DNA from 2 places in the Salicola sp. AFF1 genome. Region 2 is predicted to be linked to the other one. Evidence: riboswitches for the same ligand, from Rfam matches in the RefSeq annotation. Region 2 holds a riboswitch; the other holds the start of a gene.
The links. A riboswitch is a leader RNA that binds a small molecule or an ion and turns the genes downstream of it on or off. The one in region 2 is predicted to bind cobalamin.
Positions count from the first base shown of each region.

Region 1: another riboswitch for cobalamin. It lies ahead of AC1RQI_RS13550 (TonB-dependent receptor plug domain-containing protein); the one in region 2 lies ahead of AC1RQI_RS07795 (TonB-dependent receptor domain-containing protein).

Region 1 is NZ_JBXAYL010000023.1:10,907-15,555, forward strand. Features, by position in the region: gene AC1RQI_RS13545 (PepSY domain-containing protein) at 1-783, opposite strand, end outside; gene AC1RQI_RS13550 (TonB-dependent receptor plug domain-containing protein) at 783-2,717, opposite strand; cobalamin riboswitch at 2,858-3,072, opposite strand; cobalamin riboswitch at 3,152-3,361, shown strand; gene AC1RQI_RS13555 (cobalt-precorrin-5B (C(1))-methyltransferase) at 3,408-4,505, shown strand; gene AC1RQI_RS13560 (ABC transporter ATP-binding protein) at 4,502-4,649, shown strand, end outside.
Region 2 is NZ_JBXAYL010000009.1:17,014-21,662, reverse strand. Features, by position in the region: gene AC1RQI_RS07805 (hypothetical protein) at 1-684, shown strand, start outside; gene AC1RQI_RS07800 (DUF3413 domain-containing protein) at 688-2,547, opposite strand; cobalamin riboswitch at 2,699-2,917, shown strand; gene AC1RQI_RS07795 (TonB-dependent receptor domain-containing protein) at 3,073-4,649, shown strand, end outside.

The sequences.
Region 1 (4,649 bases), on a different contig from region 2:
ACCCAGGTAATGGTGCCACCGGAACAGCCCCTGGAAGGGACTGACGCCGCCCCGGCGCTTATTCCGGCGCATCAGCATGAGCCCCAGTATGAGGCCACTGAGGGTGGCCAGGGTCCCGATGCCGGAAACCCAGAGCACGACCTGGCGCCAGACGCCGCTGAGCTGGCGCAGCTGGGTCGGGTAGATCCAGTGGATAACCGGGCCGGCGTAGCCCCAGACCCGCTCATGGAAGGTGGTGCTGTGGATGACTTCGCCGGTAGGGCTTGAGAGGTACAGATGGGTTCCGGCGTCATCCGCCAGTGCCACGCGCCAGAGTGGCGCCGGGGCGCGGACGTGGCTGTTGACCGTCCACTGATCCGGCCCATCCAGCCGCGTGACCGAGGCCACGGCGGCACCACTGAGTTCACGTGCCCGCTTACGGGCTTGTTGCCGGTTCAGTGGTGGCGCGGGTTGGCCGGTGTCGGCGAAGGCGCTGCGCCATTGCCCTTGGGCGTCCATGGCATGGATCCGGGGGCGCTTGCCGGGCTGGTTGATCCGCAGGGCCGCGGGTTCTTCCAGATTCAGCGCGGCCAACGCCCTGGTGGGCGTTGCCGCGAGCTTTCCCGGGTCCATTGGGGCGAGCCACGCCATGCGATCACTGGCCGGGGTCCGTGGGTAGCCCTCGAACATCATGACGATGCCCGAGGCGAACCACAGCAGCAGGATCAGGCTCATCCCGAGCCCGAGGTAGCGGTGAACCGGGATGAGCCAGCGCAGGGTCCGTTTCTTGAGCCGGCTCGCCATCAGAAGCTCCGGCTGTACTCAAGCTGGACGTTGCGGGGCGGGCCCAGGGTGTCCTGACGGTACGGCTCGCCATTCGGGGGCGTTACCTGAGCGACGCCGTTGGCGTACTGCTGATCCCTCAGATTCTCCAGGCGCAGGGTGACCCGGTTAGCGCCATCGGCTCCGAACTCACGCCAGGCACTGGCGCTCAGCAGGGTGTAGTCGCCGTAGGACTGCTTGCCAATGTCCGCCGTGCTTGTGGTCACGTCGCCGGTGTGGCGGGCATTAAGCTCCCAGCCCTGATTGTCGCCCTGCCAGCTGAGCGTGGCGTTGGCGTGCCATTCGGGGATGCCGGCGATTTGCTCATCGCTGCCACCTTCCCGCGCATCGGCCCAGGTGGCGTCCAGATCCAGCTGCCAGCCACGGTCTCCGCCCAGGTTGAGAGCGGCCTCAGCACCGTGGACCCGGACCGTCTGGTTGCTGTTGGCGTACTGGCCATCATCAACCTTGATGAGGTTGTCGATCTCGCGGTAGAAGCCACCCAGTTGCCATTTCACGGGGTTGCCGATGTGACCGGTCAGCGACACATTGCTGTTGATGCTCTCCTCCGGTTCCAGGTTTTCATTCCCGGCCGGGAAGTCCTCGTCAATCACGAACATCTCAAAGGCCGAGGGCAGCCGGAAGTTGGTGCCCACGCTGGCTTTCAGGTGGAGGTCTTTGGGGAGCGGCTGCTTCAGGCTGATGTTCCAGATGCTGTGGTCATCGGCGAAGTTGGAGTGGTTGTAGCGGGCGCCCAGGGCCAGGTGGGTACTGGGCGAGAAACTCAGGTGGGGCCGATACTGAACAAAGCCCGCCGTAACGGCCTCAGTCTTGCCGTCAATGCGCAGCGAATAGTCCTCGCCCTGATAGCGCTGGTAATCCACGCCGCCCAGAAGCTGGGAGCCGCCATCCGTGGTGTGGCGACCGGTCAGATTGACGCCATAGTCATCGAACCCCCATTCGGCCCGATCGTTAATGAGGTTGACGGTGCCGTCCTTGTCCATGCTCAGGCGGGTGTAATCGGTCCACCAGTCGTGCCAGTAGGCTTTGACGAAATAACCGTTCTGCTCATTCACCTGATGATCCCATTTCAGGGAAACAATGTTCTCATCGCGGTCGTTAACGGCCTTGAAGTTGCTGTTGCCCCGGGGAAAGTCGGCTTCCACATCGTTGCGGACCACGAGGGCGTTCAATGACTTACCTTCGCCCGCATCCAGCAGGTAGCGGCCGCCGTAGGAGCTGCGGGTGAAACCACGCTTCTGACGCCGGGCGCTTTCAAGCAGCTCACTGTCCCGGTAGGGGCGGTAGCCGTCCGAATGGTCGTGTTCGCCAAATACCAGCCACCGCCCGTACTCGTTGCGATTGCTGACATGGCCGGCAAGGCGGCGGTCGCCCAGTGATCCGAGCGCGCCGGTGATGTTGCCCCCGGAGTCCTTTTCGGGCTTACGCAGGACAATGTTCACAACTCCGGCCACTGCCTGGGTGCCGTAGAACAGGCCCTGGCCACCTTTCAGGATCTCGATGCGCTCGACCATATGGGTGCTGATGGAGTCCAGTGGCGAGGTGCTGCCGAAGAGCCGGTTGTTGATGCGCACCCCATCCACCAGCCAGAGCACATCCTCGCTACGCGAGCCCTGGATGGAAATGCTGGCGTAATCACCGCGGCCGGTCTTGGGATTCAGGTAGAGCCCCGGTACGTTACCCCGAAGAGCCTGGCCAATGTCGCTGACACCGGTCCTGTCGAGTTCTTCACTGTCGATCACTTCCAGTTCAGCGCCGTAGTCGGATAACTCCGAGGGCAGGGTTTCCTCAAGGGCAGACCCTTGAACCACCAGCTCATCGAGCGCCATGTGGTGATCAGCGGCGAGCGCCGATACTGGGGATAGAAGCGTGACTAGTAGGCATAATCGTTTCATACAAGGTCTCCATGCACTGCACATTAGCGATGGAGCCCTCACGTGGGCGCAGGCCGACAGGCGGGGTCAGCGGTGGTGCAACCGGTCCGTTGGCGGCCCGAATACCTCAGTCGCGAAGGCTCGGCTTCCGGGCCACCTTTGATGGGGCCCGGGCTTCGGCAGGTCTTCGGACTCAGGGGCGGGCGCCCAAATCGGGCGCAGGCCTTGGATCACAGCTTCCCATCCGGTCTGGACAGTGCCTGGGGGTAGCCCCCTGTGATCCTCGTTCCCCAATACCGCTGCGCGTCAGTCCCGGAGTCTCACCGGGTTCCCGTGCGCTCGTTATGGAGCGCTGACCGAAGCGCTGGGGAGGCTAGGGCATCGTGTGACGGAAGTCAAAAACCGTGGATGAGTTGGTGGCGGTTTGACCAGGGTGCCCCGATCCTCTAGGATTCACCCCTCTTTCGTCCCTGGGTGGCCGGCGTTTGTTCAGATGCCGGCTGAAACGGGAACCCGGTGAGACTCCGGGACTGCCCCCGCAACGGTGAATGCTGGGCGCGGATCATCCCTGCCACTGTGATGGCACCATCATGGGAAGGCGATCCGCCCGAACCGGTCCAGGTTCCAGCATGAGTCCGGAGACCGGCCCAGGGGAAACCATCGCGTCAGTGCGGGCGGCACGGCGGTGAAGCGCCCACGACTCAAGCCACCATGCGTCCTGAAACCCCAGAGCACAATGGCCCCCTGCGTCAGGGCCTCTCAACGGGAGCCTGCGCCACCGCGGCCTCGGTTGCGACCGCCCGTGCGCTGCTGGCCGGGACCGAGGACCGTGGCGTGCGCATCCGCCTGCCGCGTGGCCAGGAGCCGCTCATGACCATTGAGGACCTGAATGTCACTGGTACCAGCGCCACCGCTGGCGTGATCAAGGATGCGGGCGATGACCCGGATGCGACCCATGGCGCCCGCCTCTGGGTCCGCCTGGAGCTGGTGGGTGAGCCGGGGGTGCGGTTCCAAGCGGGCGAGGGGGTCGGAACCGTGACCCGTTCGGGCTTGCCGGTGGCCGTGGGCGAGCCCGCCATCAACCCGGTGCCCCGGCGGCTGATCACGGAGCACCTGGAAGCGGTTGCCTCGGACGCCGGCTACGAGGGGGGCTTCCGCGTAACCGTGGGCATCGACGGCGGCGAGGCCATCGCCCGCAATACCATGAACCCCAAGCTGGGCATTGAAGGGGGCCTGTCGGTGCTCGGCACCACCGGCATTGTGCGTCCCTTCTCCTGCTCCGCGTTCATCGCCTCCATTCACCAGTCGGTGGATGTGGCGCGCGCCAATGGCCTCACCCATATTGCCGGTTGCACCGGTGGCACCAGCGAATCGTTCATGCGCTCCCATTTCGGCCTTGAGGAAGGCGCCATTGTGGAAATGGGGGACATGTTCGGGGCCCTGCTCAAGTATCTGAAAAAGCACCCGTTGCCGCGCGTGACGCTCGCCAGTGGCTTTGGCAAGCTCAGCAAGTTCGCCGCTGGTGAGCCGGATACCCACAGTGCCCGCTGCGCCATCGATTTTGATTTCATCGCCGACCAGGCCCTGGCCGCCGGTGCCGGCACGGAACTGGCTGACTGGGTCCGCACCGCCAATACCAGCATCGAGGCACTGGAAGCCTGCCAGCAGGCAGGCGTTCCGCTGGGCGATCGGGTGGCGGGCATGGGCCTGGCCCGGATGCGTGACTACCTCCCTGATAACCCGCACCTGACGGTGTGCGGCGTGAGCCGCCGGGGCGAACTGATCGGCTTTGCCGAGGGGGTGGCATGAGCGCGGCCATTGAACTCCAGGGACTGCGCAAGACCTACAAAGGGGGGCAGGCGGCGCTGGACGGTGTGGACCTGAGCGTCGAACGCGGTGCCTTCCAGGGCCTGCTCGGCCCCAACGGCGCGGGCAAGAGCACCCTGATCGGGC
Region 2 (4,649 bases):
AACGCGGGTGAAGGCCATGCCCGCTGGGCGATACGCGCCCAGACCGATGCCCGCCCACTGGTGGTGGAGTCGCCCCATGGTTTCTTCGAGACGGATACCCTTACGCAGGCCATGGAGATCTTCCGGGAGCTGAACGCCCGGGCCTTGCTGGTGAACGCGGGCCACCGTTGCGCCAATGGCACACCTTCCGGCTGTGATGGCACGACCTCGGTCTGTAGCGGCAGCAGCGAGCCGTTCCGGGAGTCGGACATGGCCCATACTCTAGAGGCCTTTTTCCAGGTGGCCCACCGTGAGATTGGCGCCCTGTATCCGGACACCTGGGTGTTGAACCTGCATGGCATGTCGCGGGAGGGAATCAGCCTTTCCAATGGCACCCAGAGGGCGACGGAGCAATCCAGTACTGTCGCCCGCTTCCACGGTGAACTGGCTGCGCGGTTCCCGGACCGTTCCGTCACCACCTGCAATGCCTACGGCAATACAGAGGCTACCCATCACCTGTGTGGCACCACCAATGTGCAGGGGCGCCAGCGTAATGGCTCTCCGGATGCCTGCACGCAGCCGGCGGAGGCTGCTTCGGGCCAGTTCCTGCACCTGGAGCAGAACCGCTCCATTCGAACCGACCAGGCCCGCCGGGAGCAGGTGATCGACGCTCTGGACGCTGTTCTGCCAACGGGCGGCAACTAGGGCCTACCGGTAGAACCGGGACATCTCCTTGAGCACGGCCTGGACAGTGGCGGGCTCGGGCGTGAACGCCGGGGCCGGGTCAAGGTTGTCGTCCCGTGTTTCCACATGACCGGAGGCGTACTGAACGATGTGGTGGTCTTCAAGCAGCACGGCGTAATCCATGTAACTGTGGGCGATGCTCCAGTCGCGCTCGCGTTTCTGGAAAAGGCCGTTGCCCGTTGCATAATGCTCGGCGGGGGTGGCGTCGCAGCCCAGGGCCTTGCCCATGAGGGTGGGCGCAACGTCGAAGTGTTCCGTTCTGTATTGGAAGCGCTTGCTGCCCCGGCCGGGCCAGTGAACGATCATCGGCACATGCAGCTGGTACTGACCGAAGTTGCTGCCATGCCCCCAGTAGTTCTTGCCGAAGTCATTGAATTCCTGGCCGTGATCGCCGGTGATCATGACGATGGTGGAGGCGAGGAGCCCGCGCTTCTTGAGGTCCGAAAGCACACGCTCAACCTGGTTATCCACGAAGTGCAGTGTGGACTTGTAGTTGTTGCGCATCAGTTCCGGGTTGAAGTCCGGACCCAACGCAAGCTTGTTCACCGGATCCCAGTAAGGCTGGAACTTGACGGGGTAGTCATCCGGAACGCGGTGGTTGTGGGGCGTATCGTAGAAAAGGAAACCGAAAAATGGCGCATCCTGGTTGGCGTTTTGCCTTTGTTCCGTGAACCGCAGCCAATCCGTGGTAATGCGCCTGTCCCGGTCCCAGGGCTCCTCTCCCGGCGTTTCCAGCCGCAGGCCCTCGACCGACGAAAAGACGTTCTTGTTAAAGGCAGGGCTGATCAACGGCGCGGAACCAAGAACCTTGAGCTGGTAATCCAGGGCCTGGGCCCGGGTCAGCATAACCGGCGGGCGCTGTTCGCTGGTGAAGGCGTCCCAGTAACCCGCGGGCAATGAGTAGAAAAGCGTGAAAATGCCGGGCTTGGTCGCATTGCCATTGCTGTAGTGGTTGGTGAATCGCAGGTTCTGTTTGGCAAAGGCGTGAATAGTCGGCATCCAGCGCGGATCCAGCATGTCCCCACGGGCCCCGTCGATGGCTATTACGAGCACATTAGGCCGTTGCTCCGGCGGGCTACAGCTGAGTGGCTCCAGCGGGTAGTCAAGCTGGCCGCTCCCGTTATTATCCGAAAGCGCACTTGTGGCACGGTTCTGCTGTACAACCTTCGGGTCAACAAGCCCATTGTTGGCCATGAAGCGCTTGGCCGTTGCGCCGTAATACAGCGGTATGGTCCGCGTTATACCGGTGATCCGGCTGTCGTGGTGGGCGTCCGCCCAGGCGTGCCAGCCGTGCACCGTGAGCTGCCCCGCCAGGATGGCGGAAATGGCGAGAGCCAGCCATCGCGGGCGGGGACGCCAGCGCGTCAGGCCCACGGCCAGCAGAAACTCCACGACAAGGACCCCCAGCGCAGCCGTATTGGCCACAGCCCACATCTGCCAGGGAAACGAGAACACCTGGGTGCCCCCTTTCAGCGCCATATCCAGTACAAAGCCGGACAGGTGAAAGCGGAACTGGGCATAGGTTACCGTGTCGATCAGGAGCAGGCTCAGGGCCGCGGTGGCGTACACCGTGCCCGTGGCGATGAGCAGGCGCCGGCTGGGGATCAGGCCGGCCACGAACAGGGGCATGCCCACAACCAGGGCAAGCAGGGGGAACTGGCTCAGGTACAGAACGCTCAGGTAAAGCCCTGTTGTCTGATCCGGGACGGTTATCCAGGGCAGGTAGCGCAGTCCGATCAGAAGTGTCACAGCCCCGTTGATGAGCAGGAACCAGCCGCACCAGCTCAGTCGTTGCCCAACGCTTTCAAGTCCGGTTTTCTGCAAACCACTCTTCCTCATAGTCAGGATTCATAATCTGCCACTTCATAATAGGCAATCGGTTTCGGGGATCCAACCCAGCTCTTATCCGTAGTTGTACGGCTTTGCGCCTGGCTTGCGGCTCAAGCCGATTTGACCCCACAGGGGGGGATTGGTACGGTTCGAGCCGCTTTCAGGTTTCCCTTATTGAAAAGGGATGAAACGGGAAGTCGGTGAGCTGTGCCAAGCAGTGAGTCCGGCGCTGCCCCCGCAACGGTGATTGAGTCAAAAGCGGCCATCGCGCCACTGTGCCGGAGAAGCATGGGAAGGCGGTCGTTCAGGATGCAGCCCGCATCCGCTCATCAGCCCGTAGACCGGCCTGGAAAGAACGCCATGCGTTGCGGTGGGCAACGACAGGCCGGTCGGATCTTCCCCCGCGGCTCGCGCCGCGCAGTCTCCAGCTCTCCGCCGCCTGTCCTCCCGAGCTTGCTCCCGTAACGCTTTCAGTCATGCTGTGCGGGGAAGCGCAGCGGGCACCAGGGAGTCCCAGTTATGAATCGTCTACCTCTGTTTACCTGTCTGGCGGCGGCCAGTCTTGCGCCGCTCTACGCGACAGCCCAGCAGGGTTCCGACACAACCCAAGTGGCCGCACTGACGCTGGACCCTCTGGTCGTCACCTCGACCCTGGGTGTGGAAACAACAGAAGAAAGCCTTTCCTCCGTAACGGTGATCGATTCCGAGGAGCTTGAGCAACGCAACCCCAAGGAATTGAGCCAGATCCTGCAGGGTCAGGCAGGGATCAACGTCACCTCCAGCGGGAGTTTCGGCAAGGCCACCAGTGTCTTTACCCGGGGTACGGGCAGTGAGTCCACCATACTGCTGCTTGACGGGATCCGGATCCGCTCCGCAACGCTGGGCAGCGCCCCCTGGCAATACATCCCCCCGCAACTGCTGCAGCGCATTGAAGTCGTGCGCGGGGCAAGAGGCTCCCTTTACGGTTCGGATGCTGTGGGAGGCGTTATCCAGGGATTCACCACGCCACGGGACGATCAGGACAAACAGTGGCTGGAGGTCGGCGGTGGTAGTTTCGCAACCCAGCAATATGGTGGCGGCATCAGCGGCCAATCCGGCGGCACCCGCTATAGTGTTCAGGGTCATTACATGGACACGGACGGAACCAACCTGCGTCCCGGTGGTGAGGACAAAGGCTTCCGGAATGCCGCCGGCACCTTCAACCTAAGCCACGAATTCAATAATGGGGCCTCAGTAGGCGTTGTTGGGCTTCACAGCAGCGGCAATACCGAGTTCTTCGGTGGTGAGACGGATTTCGACATGCGGACCCTGGGCCTCAAGGCGAGCACCCCCGTGATGGATCACTGGTCCACATCCGTCCAGCTGAGCGAGGCGCGTGACGAACAGGATAATGAGCGGGATTCCGGCGCCAGCTTCTTTGATACCCGCAGCCGCACGGCCCGCTGGGAGAATTCCTTTGCATGGGCTGATCATGAGCTTATCGCGGGGGCTGAATACCGCGTCGACGATGTGGACAGCAGCACGGCCTACGCCGAGGACAGCCGGGACAATACGGCCGCGTTTGCCCAGCTTCTGAGTGAGTTCGGGCCAGCCAGTCTTCAGGTCAGCGGGCGCTGGGATGACAATGAGGCATTTGGCGAAGAAACCACCGGCTCTATCGCCCTCGGGTACGACCTGGGATCCGTCTACAGCGCCCGGGCCAGTTATGGAACGGCCTTTCGTGCGCCCACCTTCAATGACCTCTATTACCCTGGCTTTGGCAACCCGGATCTGGACCCCGAAACCTCGGACACACTCGAGGTTGGATTCAGGGCCGACCATGACGCGCTGTTCTGGGATGTGGCTGTTTTCCGAACCGATATTGATGACCTGATCAGCGCCCAGCCGGATAACATCAGGCGTTCACGCATTGAAGGCGTGGAGCTGGCTGGTGGTTTTGAGGTTTCGGACGTTGAAATGAACGCTTCGTTTACGTTCCAGGACCCGGAAGACCGGTCCACCGGCAACCGGTTGCCCCGCCGTGCCAAGCGCACCATGAGGCTGGATGCTGATTACACACCAGCCAACTACCACCTGGGCGCGTCATTTGTCGCCGA